Regions from separate parts of the Paenibacillus sp. JL3B1040 genome, predicted to be linked through region 3. Evidence: riboswitches for the same ligand, from Rfam matches in the RefSeq annotation. Region 3 holds a riboswitch; each other region holds the start of a gene.
What was found. Region 3 has a riboswitch for cyclic di-GMP ahead of ACZF99_RS19585 (sensor histidine kinase). Riboswitches for the same ligand answer to the same signal wherever they lie in the genome.
Positions count from the first base shown of each region.

Region 1: linked by a shared signal. The riboswitch ahead of ACZF99_RS10390 (transglutaminase-like domain-containing protein) and the one ahead of ACZF99_RS19585 (sensor histidine kinase) in region 3 are both predicted to bind cyclic di-GMP.
Region 2: linked by a shared signal. The riboswitch ahead of ACZF99_RS18475 (Hpt domain-containing protein) and the one ahead of ACZF99_RS19585 (sensor histidine kinase) in region 3 are both predicted to bind cyclic di-GMP.

Region 1 covers NZ_CM169317.1:2,334,796-2,340,448, forward strand. Annotated here, with positions in the region: gene ACZF99_RS10380 (LysR family transcriptional regulator) at 1-672, opposite strand, end outside; gene ACZF99_RS10385 (MFS transporter) at 813-2,201, shown strand; cyclic di-GMP riboswitch class I at 2,295-2,373, shown strand; gene ACZF99_RS10390 (transglutaminase-like domain-containing protein) at 2,389-3,195, shown strand; gene ACZF99_RS10395 (hypothetical protein) at 3,412-3,876, shown strand; gene ACZF99_RS10400 (SpaA isopeptide-forming pilin-related protein) at 4,051-5,653, shown strand, end outside.
Region 2 covers NZ_CM169317.1:4,094,444-4,100,096, forward strand. Annotated here, with positions in the region: gene ACZF99_RS18460 (methyl-accepting chemotaxis protein) at 1-170, opposite strand, end outside; gene ACZF99_RS18465 (chemotaxis protein CheW) at 199-693, opposite strand; gene ACZF99_RS18470 (chemotaxis protein CheA) at 718-2,037, opposite strand; gene ACZF99_RS18475 (Hpt domain-containing protein) at 2,018-2,839, opposite strand; cyclic di-GMP riboswitch class I at 2,983-3,068, opposite strand; gene ACZF99_RS18480 (FMN-binding protein) at 3,228-5,453, opposite strand.
Region 3 covers NZ_CM169317.1:4,338,730-4,344,382, reverse strand. Annotated here, with positions in the region: gene ACZF99_RS19605 (hypothetical protein) at 304-939, opposite strand; gene ACZF99_RS19600 (hypothetical protein) at 1,059-2,333, opposite strand; gene ACZF99_RS19595 (hypothetical protein) at 2,486-2,671, shown strand; gene ACZF99_RS19590 (GNAT family N-acetyltransferase) at 2,726-2,938, shown strand; cyclic di-GMP riboswitch class I at 3,752-3,837, shown strand; gene ACZF99_RS19585 (sensor histidine kinase) at 3,943-5,472, shown strand; gene ACZF99_RS19580 (response regulator transcription factor) at 5,360-5,653, shown strand, end outside.

The DNA.
Region 1 (5,653 bases), 2.0 Mb from region 3:
GGGTTCATCCACCTCGCAGACGATGCGGGGGCGAATGCCTGCGGCCAGGCAAAACGCTTCGTTGATCTTGCGAAACGGGTGGCCCGCTTTATATTCAATGAAAGGTTCGTCCGCCACGTCCTCGAGGCGGACGCTTTTGCTTGCCTCCAGCCGGTGGCCGGGCGGGACGGCGAGAAACACCTCGGCGTCCAGCACCGGCAGCTCTCGCACTCCCGGATGATCAAGCGAGGAAGCAGTGAAGCAGAGATCCACCTCGCCCTTCTCCAACAGCTCGATCATTTCCGCAATGGATGCCGGCGACGTCTGCAGGATGCGGAAGTTCACCTCGGGATAAGCTTCGCGGAAAGCCCCGAGCGCAGCCGTAATGCGTCCCAGCGTATTCGTGGCCAAATGGATGCTGCCGCGCTCCATCCCCGCCAGATCCGCCACCTCCTGCCTTCCCTCTTCCAGGATGTCCAGCGCTGTCTCGACCTTTTTCAAAAAGGCTTTGCCGAAGGCGTTCAGCCGAATCTGACGATTTTGCCGATCGAACAACGGGACCCCCAAATCCTCCTCGAGCCTGGCAATCGTTTTGCTGAGCGCCGGCTGGGCGATATGCAGCTCTTGGGCGGCTCGGGTCATATGCTCCAAATGGGCGACCGTGCGAAAATACTCCAATTGCAGCAACTCCATGCGGATGACAACTCCTCTCTTAAGGGAATTTGATGATTAATATCCTTTAGGTTATGAATACATAAATTAATATATATTTTTCATTATTAATATTCAATCCTACAATAACTTGTGAGGAAATCGATAGGGGGGACGATACGATGAAAAATGCCGATTCATCCGAGGCACGCGAGAAGCTGATCCGCATTTTGGCGTTTACCATGATCTTGTCATCCATGGGGGCAACGATGTTTAATATCGTGCTCCCTGAAATCAAAGGTGAATTCGGCTTATCCGTCACTCAAGTCAGTTGGGTTTCGACGGCATATGCTCTGATTTACGCCATCGGCGCCGTGATTTACGGGAAGCTGGCGGATGCTTTTCAGTTGAAAAAACTGCTGACGTTCGGGTTAATCCTGTTTTGTTTGGGTTCAATGACCGGATTGTCGGCTCAGGCGTATTGGATGGTCTTGCTGGGCCGCGTGCTGCAGTCGGCCGGCGCGTCGGTGGTTCCCGCAGCCGCGATGATCATTCCGGTGCGGCATTTTCCTGCCGAGCGCCGCGGATATGCGCTGGGAATTACAGCCACGGGGCTGGCGATCGGGGGCGCGATTGGGCCGGTCGTATCCGCGCTGCTGGTCAGTCTGGTCGATTGGCGATGGTTGTTTTGCATCCCGATGCTGATGCTGTTTACGCTGCCGTTCTACCGCAAATACCTCAGCGATGAGCCGATTCGGGCCGTTCGGATCGATTGGCTCGGCGGAGGGGTGCTGGGCATCACGGTCACTCTGTTATTGCTCGGCGTAACCTATGGGCGATGGGAGCTTTATTTAGGCAGTTTGATCGGGTTTCTCCTGTTTCTATGGCGGATCCGCCTAGCTCCGCAACCGTTCGTGGATCCGCGATTATTTCGGAACACGGGCTATGCGCTGGGTCTGCTGTTGTCGGTGCTGGTCATGGGGATCGGCTATGCGCTGCCGTTCCTGACGCCGCAGCTGCTGGCCGAGGTGAATCGGCTGCCTGCCGGTTGGATCGGATTTGCCATGGTGCCCGGGGCTGTTGCCTCGGCGATCCTCGGCCGCAAAGGGGGCAAGTTGGCGGATGCCAAGGGCAATTCCTTCGTCATCTATGTGGCTTCCCTGCTGCTAATCAGCTGTTTTGCCCTGATTTCGGTGCTGTCCGGGGCGGCGGCGGGCTGGATTGCGGCGATTCTGATCCTGGGCAATGTGGGGCAAATGTTCATGCAACTGGCGTTGTCCAACACGATTTCCCGCACGCTGCCCAAAGAGCAGACCGGGGTAGGCATGGGTCTGTTGTCCATGTTGGGCTTTTTGTCCGGCGCGGTTTCGACCAGCCTTTACGGCCATGCCGTGGATCACGGCTCGTCGTCGCACTGGAATCCGCTGAATCCGTTTGAGGGCTCTGCCGTGTATGGCAATATCTACATGGTTTTGGCAGTGCTTCATATCGGAATCCTTCTTTTTTACTATTTTTTCTTTAGTCGAGTCGGACGATCCCGCAAGGAGGAATCGATAATGAGGCAGGTCTAAAGACCTGCATAAAAGACGGTTTTGGAGCCGAGTAGGATGAATCCGGATTAACAAATGACATGATCTGTGCCGATACAACTTCTAAAGAGCTTTATCCGATAAAGGCAAACCTGTCGAAAGGCAGGGACGCAAAGCTATAGGGCCTAAGATAGTTTGGCAGCCAGCTACCGAAGGGAGTTTTTTTGTCATGAGAAAGTGGATATCCGTAACGCTCGCGATCATTATTGGGTTCGGAGGAGCCGGCGCAATTCCGGTTCAAGGGGCGGAAACCCCGGGCTGGATCGATAAAACCATGGTGGATCAGGGAGCGATCCGCATCAACTATGACGTTAAGACGAAGATCAAAACCAAGCTGCAGATCGCCAAGGGCGAGGAGAAATACACCTACACGTTAACACCCGGAACGAACGGAGAGACGTTTCCGCTTCAACTGGGGAACGGAGAGTATGCGGTCAGTCTTTTGGAACAGCTTAAAGGGACAACGTACCGTTTGGTCCATAAGGACACGGTCAAGCTGCAACTGAAGGACGAGAAGCAGGTGTTTTTGCATTCCACGCAAAACGTAAATTGGGAACCGGACGGCCGCGCGGCGAAAATCGCCAACGAGTTGATTCAAGACGCGGTCGGAACCGAGGAAAAAGTTCAGATCATCTATGATTATGTCACCAGCACCATCAAGTACGACGACAGCTTGGCCTTCAGCGCCACCTCCAGTTACCTGCCCGATCTCGACCGGACGCTGACCCGGAAGAAGGACATTTGCTATGGATTCTCTTCCTTGTTCGCGGCGATGCTGCGCAGCGTAGGGATTCCGGCCAAATTGGTGATGGGGACCTCGGATTATGTCAGTACCTATCACGCCTGGAACGAGGTTTATGCAAACGGTCGCTGGATCACGATTGATACTACGGCGGACGCGGGCTGGAAAGGAACGACGACCGCTTATACGATGATCAAAGATCCCGCGAAATATAAGGCCGAGAAAATATACTAAGTTGCGAACCCAATCACGCCGGTTGCGGAATACGCGCCGCTTCTGACATTTCGATCCTGTTTGCCGGGTCGGGTGTCGAAGCGGCTTTTTTGCGTTCACCGTTCCTCCGATTCCCGCCAACCGATCAGGATTGTTCAGAAGTTGTATAGACTCCCTGTTTATACTCCTTGCAAACGTATGTCACAACAAAGCACGCCAAGCAGGGAGAGGTTCAAGGTGATGAATGTTGTCGCTCACTTTAGGGACGGTTCCCGCGGCATGGAGCTGGATACCTTTCGAGAGATCGAACTGACCAAGCAACTGAGAAGATACCGGCAAAGAGGCTTTTATATGAACTACCGGAAAAATCGAATCGGAATCGTGGCGACGCCGGACGGCCCCGTTTTTTTTGGCAACGGGCAGGTTTACCTTTTGCGGGAGCAGCCGTTTCGATTTTGGCTCCACCAGCAGAAATGGAGAATCGGGTTTCGCTTTGAATGGAACGGCGAAATGAAGCTGAGCTTCACCTATCCCCGGATCGTTTACCGCGATGGCCGAACGTGGGAGGTTGACGAATTTCGCGATTTTTGCTGCTGGTTGGTGGAAGCGGTGAAAAAAAACAATTTTATGGATTTCTATACCGTAAAAACCCAAGAAAGACAGAGTTATCGGGCGAAAAACGCCGGTCAAGTCAATGAATAATATCACTTATAACCAAGGGGACTTGGCTTTATTTGGTCGATTGTCGAGGAATTGTTTAGAATGCTGAAATACGATGGTCATGTTGCCCACCACAACGTTTCGAGAAGGAGGTAGGGAGAAGCGTCGTTTGAACACATCGATATCGATAGAAAAAAGGAGGCAAAAACACGACTTATGAAACGCAAATTCATGGCCATCATTATGGCTGCTGCTCTTGTTTTTCAAGGGACATTCGGAGCGGGAGCCACTCTGGCCAGCGCCGATTCGGAAGGAGCCCCGAGCGATGCCGCCGTCAGCGCCACGGATACGGTCACTGACGCGGTTTACGGCCCTGATGGGCGGCAGGGAGCAAACATCCTGCTCGCGGCTTCCGTGAGTCCGGTCATTACGGATAATCTTATTACAAACGCGGAAATTCGCAATCAAAAGCCCGAATATGATCCGGCTACCGGAGATTTAGTTATCAAGGGGGATCGGATTCAGGATATCCGGCCGGCGGTTAAGGATGAAGTGGCTGTCATTTACACATGGAGCTTCCCGAATGAATCCCACGGTTATGGGGACGGCTCTACCTTTACTTTTCAATTGCCTGACAAATTTAAAATCGGGCAGCGATTGACAGGCGATCTGGATGGTGAAGTTGGAGAGTATACGGTCGAACCCGACGGGGAAGTTACTTTTACTTTTAACGACAGTATTGTCGGGCAAAAGCTGAAAGGCTACTTTTACGTGTGGGTCAGCTTTGACGAAAACAAGTTTGGGGATGGCTTAGAGCAGCAGATTGACTTTAGTTCCAACGGGCTGGGAATCATCGATGTTCATTTTGCGAATACGGCCGAGGATAAGCTGAAAAAATCGGGGAAGGCAAACCGAAACGGCTTTAACTCCGACGAAATCGAGTGGACGATCGATTTCAACCAAGGCGAGAAGGAGATCCAAAATGCCGTCCTCGCGGATACTTTGCCGGCAGGATTAGAACTCGCTGGCCCGATCGAAATTCGCAAACTGCAGGTGCAGATTGACGGATCGGTCAAAGAGGGAGCTGTGGAACGTACGGAAACGGCGTTTCCGATTTCGCTGGGCGATATCCATGAAGCCTACCGAGTGAAGTACAAGACGAGTGTAGAGGCGCCAACCGCAGAGCCTTTTACCAACCGACCTTATAACAACGAAGTAGTGCTTACCGGCGACAATATCGAGGATAGCAAAGCTGCCGGAAGCGTGAGAATCAGCTTTAACGAGCCGTTGAACAAGGTAAGTAAAGCTTACGATCCGGTGACCCAGCGCATTACCTGGAAAATCGAGTACAACTATAACCAGCAAACGCTGGAGCCGTTTAATCCGGCCGATCCCAACAAACCGAATGTCGCGTGGCTCAAAGATCAGTTTGATACCACGAAGCAGCGTTTGGTTGAAGAGGCGGGCGAAGTTAACGTTCGCGTATATGAAGTTGAGCTTGATGATAGCGGGAAGGTCGTAAATCGTACCGGACCTATCGATTCGTCGGCGTACACCGTCACCAAGACGGCCGATGGCTTCGAGTTCAAGTTCAATCAAGGTATCAACAGCGCTTATGATATCGAATACCAGACGGAATCCATTAACCGCGTTTATGCGAACGACCGGATCACCAATTCGGTCGAACTCAAAAATGGCATGATAAAATCGGCGGAACAAGGCATTCGCGAAAATATTTTTGCGAAAAGCGTAAACAAAGAGGATTTCAACAAGAAGGAAATCGAGTGGAAGCTGGTTCTCAATTCCGACCTGAAGGACA
Region 2 (5,653 bases), 240 kb from region 3:
TTCATGGAATGCGCCAAATCCATAGAGGGAAGCCAGTCCCGGGTGATGACCGTGGATTGAAGATTGACCCGGTCGACCGAGTTGATCGAATACATTCCAAGGCCGGCCAGAGAAAGAACCATAAGGCTAAAAGACAGGATAAGTCTTGCTTTGATCGTCAGCTTCATCATTTTCCATAACCCCCGTTGTCGTTTTCGCTTACAGTTGACTTAAACTTTCGGCTTCATCATGGTGCAGCAGCTTGTCACCGTCCAGCAGCAGCTTGACTTCGCCGCCCACTCTTCCGACCCCTTTAATAAAACCTTGCTGGCTGCCGTTTTTGATTTCCGGCGGAGGAACGATATCCTCCTCCGCAATCGTTGCGACCTCGGCCACGCTGTCGACGATAAGTCCGATCGAAATGTCCTTCATGTCCACGACCACGATGCATGTCCGATCATTGTACTCGCGGAACGGCTTCTTGAAGCGCAGCCGCACATCCATAACCGGAATGATTTTGCCGCGCAAATTAATGATTCCGCGAATATGCTCGGGGAGTTCAGGCACCTCCGTAATGGCCTGAATTCCGATGATTTCCGTGACATACCGGATTTCGATGCCGTATACGTCGGTTCCAATCAGAAAAGTAAGGAACTTTCCCGACTGCGTATCGTCCTCTTGCTCTGTTTGCAACTGTGCGTTTGGGTCTGTCATGGCCTCGTTCTCTCCTTTATTTTTTTAGGATGTAAGAGCAAGTCCGCCAACGTCGAGGATGAGGCTGATGCTTCCGTCCCCAAGCATCGTGCAGCCTGCCAACCCCCGAATGTTGCGGATTTTGCGGATGTAGGACGGCAGGCTTTTCACGACGACCTGCTGTTGACCGAGCAATTCGTCGGCAAAGATGCAGAAGGTCCGATGATCCTGCTCCACCATGATCAAAATGCCTTCCTCCATATCCGTAACGTCGGTCGTGACTTGAAATCGTTCGTACAAGCGGAGTACGGCGTAACACTGCCCCCGCACCATCACCATTTCGTTTCCTTCGGGATCGACCACGACGCTGCTTCGATCAGGCCGGAACGACTCCTTGATCGCCGTGGTCGGGATCGTATATCGGGACCTTCCAACCTTGACGTTCATCCCGTCAATAATCGCCAACGTCAGCGGGATGCGAATCGTGATCGTCGTTCCCTCGCCTGCGGCGCTGTCGACGGAAACGCTGCCGCCAACGCTTTCGATATTCCTCAGCACGACGTCCATGCCGACACCGCGGCCACTGAATTCGGTAATGACCTCCTTGGTTGAAAACCCCGGCAAAAAAATCAGATTATAGATGTCGCGATCGCTCATCTCCGCTTCTTCCCGAAAGATCAAGCGGCGCTCCCGGGCCCGTTGTAGGATTTTCTCCCGGTTTAATCCGCGACCGTCGTCGCGAACGAGGATCAGCACCTCGCCGCCGACGTTTTTGGCTTCGAGCGTCAGCGTGGCAGTCTCGTTCTTCCCGGCAGCAGCCCGCTCGTCCGGGACCTCGATGCCATGATCGATGGCGTTGCGTACCAGGTGCATGATCGGATCCGAGATATGCTCGATAATATTCTTGTCGACTTCCGTATCCTCGCCGACCAGTTGGAGCCGTACGAGCTTCTCCTGCTTCCTGCACATATCCCGGACGATGCGGTGCATTTTCTGAAACGTGTTCACCAGCGGAACCATCCGGATGGACATGACCTTATCCTGAATTTCTCCGGTAATTTTGCGCAGTTGCCGCGCCGCTTTCCGGAACTGTTCCAGCTCAAGGCCCGCCAATTCGGGATTTTGCGTGACCATCGATTCGGCGATAACCAATTCCCCAACCAGGTCCATCAACTCGTCCAGCTTGGTCAAATTTACGCTGATGAAACTGGACTGCTGCGTAGTTGCGGTCGAAACGGGCGGCTTGGCCAGCGATTGCGACTCCTCCGGCGGAAACGACGCGACGCCGGAGGCTCCGGGGGACGGCCGCTCTTCGACAAGCGGCGGTTCGATTGCGGAGTTGCTCTCAAGAATAACCTCCGGCATGGAATCCGCCAGGAGCGCGGGTTTCCGGCAAGTCCCCGCGGGCTGTATACTCGCTGATCTCAAGATGTTTGAGACAAGGAGCTTGCGAAAGATAGGCGGTGATGGTTTCGGCGCTTTCCCCGTTGCGGAAAAACAACTGAAACCCCTGCTCCTTGATGATTCCTGCGGAGTCCAGGTTGCTTTCAATGTCATCAGGCCAGTAGCTGAAATGCTCGGTCCACTCCTTCAGACTATGGACCACCTGGTATGCACGTACATTTTCCATATTGTAGTCGTCGTCGAAGAACAGGACTGCTTTCAAGCGGGCACCATGTGCGGCGAGGGCGGTACTCTCGTCCAGGCTCCCGCTGTCGGCTTGTTTGGAGACGGGAGCGTCCCGCCCGCCGTCATGCCGGTGCTTAAGCTCTTCCAAGTGGTGGCGGATGCTGCCCATCAGCGGCGCACAATCGCCGTCGGGCGAATCGCCCTGCCTGATCTTATAAAGCTCAAGCTTGATAGAGTCCCCACCTTGGAGCACCAAATCGGATAATGCCGAATAATCGGTTACTCGGGGTTGATGTTCGCGGATATAAGCAAACAGATCCTCGATGACGTGAGACAATGCCGCAATATTGTCGAAGCCCATCATCGTGGAAGAACCTTTGATCGTATGCATGATACGGAAGATGACATCGATCGCGGCGGAGGAAAACGCATTCGCTTCCTCGCATTCCAAAATGCACTGCTCCAGCTGTTCCAGCAGTTGCGAATTCTCGTGAAGATATATCTCCAATAAAGGATCCGAAGCACCAAATTCTCCCATGATATGTTCTCCCCGTCACATCAATTTTCGACAATTTTACTTATTATTCGACAAATTCTTCGTACAAAAAAACTCTTTCTCGAGAAAGCTGCATTTTCGAAGAAAGAGAACTGTTTGAAAGATAGAATCGCATCCACAAGTTACCATGAAACCCGGCTGCCCTGGTAACGGTTACGTTAGGCCCGTGGCTTTGCGTCCTTGACTTTCGGCAAGTTTGCCCTTCTAGTAAAATTGCTATTTTTTAGTTAATTTATACTAGCATGCAAGGACAGAAGTTGTAAACTAGGAATTTTAAATTTCTCCATGCGCACGAACAAAAGCCCCCTCGAACGATTCGAGGGGGCTTTACGCACCAAGCCTTTAGGCTTGCCAAATCCGGCAAAAGCGATTATCTGCCGGCGTTCTCCAGCGCATTCTTCACGGCGTCCACCACTTGGGCAGAAACGGCTTTCATGCCCTCCGTATCGCCGAAGGCTGCCGGACGATACCCGTATTTATGCAAGGCTCCTTCGGCAGTCGGCGTTTCGAACTCCGTCTTGACGGCTTTCTCGTCGACGGTCAATTGATCTTCCGTCTTGATTTTCCCGTTCGCGTCAAGATAGAACACTTCCATTTTGAACGGCACGTTGTTTTGCACCGTTACCATAACGTAAACGGATTTGTCTTTGTTGATCCCGGCAAAAATGCCATTGATGTAGGCTGTTTTGTACGACTCGTTGATTTCTGCCTTCTTATAAGCATTTTCGACGGCCGTTTTCAAAGCGGTACTGCTGCTGGTTGCGCCGGATACCACATCGACCTTCGCCGCTTGCTCTCTCGTTCCGGCAAACAGCAGATCGCGGGTCAAGATCGGGATCGCTCTGATAACCTCAGGATAAGCTGAATCTCCGCGGTCAATCATATTTACCCCAACGCGATACAGCTTCAGACCAACGATGACGCCGTTGCGTAACGTAACGTCGGCACGGTTCGTCCCTTTGTCATAAGCGTCGCCAAAGGCGGTGTAGGTGCCGTCTTTGTAAGTACCTTGCGTTGTTGACGCGTTGTTCAGCAGGTCGGCAAATGCCGCTCTGGCCGCGAGGGACAAGTCCTCTTGAAGTACGATCGGCGTCATGTTCACGCCTTTTTGGGTCAAGCCTTCGTTCAGTTGAGCAACAACGGTTTGTTGCTCTTCCGTCAGCTTGTCGGCTGCGATCAATTTACCATCTGCACCAAACAGATGTACATTTACGTTCGAAACTTGGTCCGCCTTGATGTCGGCCAGAACCAGCAGTTTGGACAGGTTGTCGACACCGGCGAAGGTGCCTTCAAAATATTTCGCTTTGCCCGACACTTTCAACGCTTTTTCAAAAGCTCTTTCCACGGCCACGTTCCAGCTGTGGCTACTTTCGGTTGCGCCGGCAATCGCGTCGACGCCGTCGCTGAAGTTCTCGATGTACGAGCCGTTGGCGAGCAGTTTCGCCGTCATCGGAGCATTGGCTTTCACCACATCGGCATATGCCGTGTCGCCCCGATCGATCAGGTTGGAGCCCAGTCTGTACAGCTTCAGGTCAACCAGCTTGCCGTTGCGGATGTAGACGTCGGCTCGCTCCACGCCTTTATCGCGCGCTGCGCCGTAAGCGGAATAGAACCCGTCGATGTATTTCGAATCGTTGTTTACTTTCGCATTTTGCTCCGCGTCCCAATAAGCGTTCACAGCCGCCTTAAACTCGGCTTCCTGGCCTTTGGGTCCTACGGCGTCCGTCCCTTTCGCCAGCAGCTCGGCAGCGATGGATTTCACCAATGCGGCTTGCTCTTCGGTCAGGTTCGCTTCTTCGACGGCATTGCCGCTGGCGTCAAGCGCATACAGCTTGACGGCCGTACGCTTCGTCGCGTCGAACGTAACGAAGATCATATATTTACCTTCCGGATCAACGCCCATGTGCTCGCCGGCAAAATAGGTTACGCCCTGCGGTTTCTCTTTCAACGCTCTTTGGAAAGCGCGATCGACGGACAGCTTCCAGCCGTCGCACGAACGGGTCGCGCCGGACACAACGTCCACTTTGGCTGCCTGCTCCTGCGTTTTGCCAAGCAGGTTGGTCTTCATCGTCTCATAAGCATTCCAGAGACCGCTGTAATTGTTGCGGACATCTCTATCGATCAGCTTAGGGCTCGTTCTGAGCAATTCGATCGCAGCGACCTTGCCGTCCTTGATCGTGACTTTTGCTCCTTCGGTCCCTTTAGAATAAGCGTTTCCATAAGTGACGTACACACCGTCGGCATAAGGATTCTCTACCGGTTTAACAACCGGAGCGGTTGTTTTGGCAGGCGTTGTCGTTTTGCTGGGTGTTGTTGTTTTGCTGGGTGTTGTTTTCTTGCTGGGTGTTGTCGTTTTGTTAGGTGTTGTTTTCTTGCTTGGGGTCGTTGTTTTGCTTGGCGTAGTCGTCTTGCTTGGCGTCGTTGTTTTGCTTGGCGTAGTCGTCTTGCTTGGCGTTTCTTTGACTGGCGTTTCCGTTTCCGATGCGGCGGATACCACGTCAATGCCGGTCAGTTTGTAACCGGATACACCGACAGTAAGCGACAAGGATGATAATACCAATGTTGCGCTTACCGTTAGGCTAATCAGCTTTTTCAAATGCGATCCTCTCCCTTGTGAATTTCACCAAGCTATGTAAATTACATAACCTGCTTCTTCTTGATGATATCGTCTCTTTGTTTTTCGACTGTGCTCGGAAACGATACACCGCCTTCCAAGCGACCCACGCCCCTCCCTCTTGCACGATGTCTATCCCGAAAACCGCACCCCACATCATCGTGAATGATTTCACATAACAG
Region 3 (5,653 bases):
AAATTCTTATTCATCAACCACGAGAAGAATACCTAGCATCGGTCATGTCTGTGTATCCAGATGAGTTTGGCTTTGCTGAGAATCGTCTTGGAAGCTTCTCCTATCGAGAAAAAGATATGAAGTTCTCCATATATGACCTAAATAAGTGGGAGTCGCGAAAAGCCGCGCATTATGTTCTTAATTTAGTCTTTAATCCTCAAAATATAATCTATCGAGATATTCAGGATTTTGTCTATTCACTAGTCGAGAAAGAGGTTATCTTTAAAGTATAGTCACAAGACATCGGGCCAATCTGGCCCGATGCTACTTTTGCACAGGGACGCACCATTTGCAGTGGGTTTGTTTATTTATATACTGGCTTCTTTGGACAGGGTTATATATTTTTGAAGGATGTTCATGAGCAACAATATATTCAGGTTTTAACCTTTCTGAAATCCAGCATGCAGAGTTACTGTCATGAGGATCATAGTGTTCAGATATATCGTCTATTTGCCATTGAGGCAATAATTCTAGCGGGACATCACAAACAAAAATAGTGGGGATTCCGGTACTGGATAGCATATCGTGATATTTCCCATATATGTCTTTATCTAATTGTGCAGCAATTGCGGCAAGGTATTCACTCCCCCAACATAAATAGTGTCCGCTTTCGCCCAGGAGTTCTTTTTTAAACAAGCTGAAATAGACATGCTTGGAATCGGAAGGTTGCAGTGTAGGGTCGTAATCCATAACTGTGTTTACTGATATTCCAAATGTGGCAGTGGCAATTTGACGCATTTCCTCTACATTAAAAGGCTTTATGCCCTCTGAAAAGTAGCTTTCCATATCAATAGGACGACAGGCATGATACGCACGAATATGCGTGTAATGTCCAAGGTCAATCCCTTGTTTCTTATTCCCTTTATCATCAGGTACAAATACTTTTTTGTTATTCTCCATCATTCTAACTCCTTCGGCACGTTGCCTGACGGCTCGTGCCATTTTTTGGGGCATGATCTTCTACCGGTAAAGTCAATTCTCATATTCCAACAGAAAAAAACGATCTCAGCTACTTCCAGTCACTTTTGAAGTGAAAGAGCGTATTCCTCCGTATTGTTGAGCAAATCGATTTTTTGCTGCAGTTTGACTACGAAGCTCAAGAAGTCGGTGCTTTTCTTATTTTCCAATTTGAATGAGTTGATGATATTTTTGATGGTTTCGTTTTGCTCGGAGGTTAATTCATCTATAATTAAAATGATCCTTAAATTAGAACGGAATGCCTTGTCCAGCAAGCTGTGAAGATTGTATGAAATGTTCTGTTCTTTGATTTCGGGGTCCAGTTCGTGCATCCACGTCGCTGCTTTGGACATGATCGAATCATCCTCGTTGATGTATTTGATGATTTTTCCGGACCACTTATGAATTGTATCTTCTCTGATTTTCGTGTCTGTAGCAATGCTAAAAGTGGATGCAAACCGCATTAGCTGCGGGATAATGTGTCCATTTAGATGCTCGAATTTTTCCAAACGTGTTTTTTTGTATCGTCCATAACATTCGTATTCAATTAAGTTAACTTGAATGGGCATCGTTTTATTATCGGGAATGAAGCGGACGAGCACTGCATCTGGGTAACCGCTGATCCCAGCGATCATTTTGTTATTAGCATCTTTTTTAGGGGCAGTCATAAACATTCTGTTTTGTGGGATAAGCACGGACCGATGCTCGGAAAAATCATCGAATAAATGATAAAAGTTAGCGTTGACCAGCGGCTCCAGTCCTTTGATTTTGTCTGTTTCATTCTCAAATTTGACCGTGACATAGGTGCTCGTGATGTTGATTTTAACATCGGGAACAGTGTTCAAGACTTCTTGGTAATTTTCTTCAGTCACCTCATCCGTGGACCACTCTTCAGCATCAGAAGGGTTACCGTTGCAGTTAATCGTAAAAGGCTGTTCGAATTTGAACAGATCATTGGTTCGATTTTGTTCAAAGCCAGTCTGAAGCAACTGCAGAGCCGTCTCATCGGTTATGGTTTTTGCGGATTGCACATATTTGAGGCTCCAATACTTTCCACCGGCTTGCTCCAGAATGCTGATGTCAAACGGTTGGCAGTATTCGATTTCGCAAAGAGTGAAACATTGAGGATATTGATCGCTGTCTTTCCAAGGCCGAAAATCGGTAGGTTCTTTTAGTTTACCGCGAGCTCCGCATAGTGATTTATTTCCTACTTTCACTACAATATAGACCCGGTCATTCACGTTAGCGACTCTTTTCGTAAAGCCGGCTACTTGTTGATTGACGCATGTATAATAATTTTCCAAAGAAGTTCCACAATGTAAGATACGCTCTCCCATGTCCATCATCCTTATCTTATGATTAAATTACCAATTTCGACATGGTTAGTAAAAATCCTTTCTGGTGTAGTAACTGAAAGAGAGAAGGGTTTGTTATGCATAGAAATATACCTATTGAAGTTTAGAAAAATATTAAGAAAGAGGATGGTACAATGCTAAAATCATTTGATATACCAGATACTGATTTTGATGGTTTACGTCTTTTGTTAGAACAGTTGACCTCTGATAAGGTCGAAGTACAAAATTATTTAGGTGGAAGGTCGCTAAGAAAAGTTGAAATCAATTCTGCCGAAGGAAAAGTTAGACTAGACTTACGTTCAGAGCTTTATTTCCATTAAGGTGTCTATTATCAAAGCCTGATTATTGGTGTTATTGCATTGGCCCCTGAGCGGATGGGGATTGGGACAATAGTGATCGAATGGTTAAAAAATTATGCCAGAAGCAAAGGTTTTGAACGAATTTGTATCGAAAATGCTAACACGGAGGCGAGTATTGGATTGGCAAGGAAAATGGGTTTCATTAATGTCCCTAGTAGTCCAATTATTCAAGAGGTTCTCAAAATAGAGGCGTCGCCTGATTATCATTTACTGCTAGTAAGATCATAATTACTTTTTATAGTATATTTTAGATCTAAAAAGTACCCCCAACTTCGAGAGAGTTGGGGGAGTTAATGCTTACATTGATCATTTCTGTAATATTCCGATACTCGTAACAAATTATTGGCTAACCTAGAACTTGGTTTCGGTTGATCACTCCCATTTCGAATTGATTTACAGCATCATTCTATGGTTAGATACCTAGACCGTATCCGGCGAATGCCTATAGTCAAACGCCCTTTTTACCATTTTTGATACAAAGCCAGATTCGCAGGACTTTGGAGTTCTTCGAAAACTCCGCACGGATGGCCTGTTACAGAAAAACAAAGAAGAACCCCAAGCGAAAAGGGCAAGGGGTTATAAAGCAGGTGATTTGCTTTGATTCTAATTTATGAACAAATGCTTGCACATGTTACAGAAAACGAAAAGTCGCTGCTGTTCGAAATCCATATTTCCAATTCGGATATTACGATTTCGAGATGAAAATAAATAAGGAAAGTTTTGTAACTCCATTCTCGCAAAAGCTGGAATCTTCTAGTATAATATGTCTATAAAGCGAGGATTAGACAGGAATTTGGACTATATCTTCCCGCTTGTTATTAGGACAAAGGTCCGTTTTTCGGTCGAAACTGTGCTTCTATTGCTTATCTTAATGAAGGACTTGAAAAGAGGGAGGGATTTTGATGTCGAATCTATGTTAGGTAGTAGCACCTGGTGGCTGTTAAATGACATTATAGTGGTCAGGTGAGGGATTCGATCATCGCCATGGACGAATGGGTTATGAAGTAATCTCCGATTGGTTGTCCAAATAAATATGAGCTGAAGGAAAAATGGCAAACCCGCTCGAAAGACGGGGACGCAAAGCCACGGGTCTGCGGCCGTAAGGCTATGATCGCCGGGTTACCCTAAAAGGCAGGCTTCTGGAGAAAAGGCACGTTAGGGTACGTGTCTTTTTTGTCGTCTATGTCCGATTCCGAATAAGCCGAGGAACCTCATCGAGGGAGGGAACTGAAGTGGTGCTTGTATTGTCATTATTGTTGATGACCGCCATTCTGCTATTCACCAATCCGAGAAGCGAGCCAAATCGTTGGGCCGGTTCAGTCGCTTTTTTCTCTGTACTTGGAGAGTTGACTATCGCCATAGATGAGAAGATAATTCCCGCAATTGTCCCTTTGGCAAACGATTCAATTATAGCCGGACTGGAATGGGTAAAAGAGTTTTTTTACTTCTTAGCCTTGTACATGCCTCCTTATTCGTTGTTGATGTTCAGCTTGAGCTATGCGGGATGGTTTCAACGGCGAAAGGGTTGGAAGCGCTCCACAATCGTTGGGGCACTGATCCCGGTTCTGATCATGTTTCTTCTACCTTCAGAGGCTTCACGTGATACACATCCGATACCGCTCTGGGCGATGATTTATTACGCTACCGCAGCAGTGCCATGCTTGAGGTTGGCATACCGTGAAGTTGATGAGAGGATCAGACAGCAACACCGTGTGGTCTGTTGGATTGTTGTACCGTCGATCAGTTTTGTACTGCTTTTCGATTATATTCTGCCTTTGCTCCGATTCTATCCGCCCTTTGATACCAAACGTGCTGTTTTAACGGCAGTATGCATTTGCTTTTATGTATTTGTTGTTCGTTACGGTGTATTGGGTGTCCGAATCCGATTGGAATCTACACCCCAAGAACCATATGGGAACACTCCGCTTATATTTCAATTCTATCATGCTTTAAAAAGTGAACTGGGAAAAATACAGGTCGCAGCCAGACGTATATTTAATCTTGCCCAACAAACCGAGCAACAGGAATTGTATCGGGACACATCTCATCTAATCGATGCAACCGAGCGGATAATAGCAATAGCTTTCCGTTTTCGTCATTCATCACAACAGTTGGTATTATACGAGCAGTCATGTATTATAAATGAACTCGTTGAGCAACTATTGGATAGCTTGGCGGGAGAATTTTGCAGCAAGAATCTTAAAGTCCGAAAAAAATTGGATGAATCGATTGTTTTGTATTGTGATTCTGTTCACGTGCAACAAGTCATGAAGAACCTCTTCTATAATGCCATTGAAGCGATGTCCGAAGGAGGGTGTCTGACTATAACGTCTAATCTCTCGCAAGAAACGATGGATATTACCGTTCGTGATTCCGGTTGCGGCATCGCTCCGGAAGCCATGCCATATATATTTGAACCTCACTTTACAACCAAATCGAACGAAGGGAATGATGGATTGGGGTTATTCTACAGTCATGAAGTCATGCGACACCATCAGGGGTCCATCGAGGTACAAAGTCTAATCGGAATCGGTACGTCATTTACGCTTCATTTTCCCATCCAAAGAGTCATTCGTCATTCACCGTCATTGAACCGATGGGAGGGAGACCATGAGCAAGATCAAAGTACTATTGGTGGAAGACGATCCGGTGTGGAACGAATATATATCCGAAACGGTGAATCGGGAACAGGATTTGTTTTTGGTCGGAACGGCTCAGACGAAAGTCAATGCAATTCGCATTGTCAGTATGTTAGACATTGATGTGGTGCTATTGGATGTGGTGCTGGATGGGAAAAAGGCAGACGGGCTTGACGCGGCGCTCGAGATTGGCAGCATGAGTAATGCGAAAGTCATCATGCTTACAGTATTAGATCAGGCAGGGATCGTTTCTGAGGCGTTCGGCAACGGTGCTTTCAATTATATTCTCAAGACGGCGCTTGAA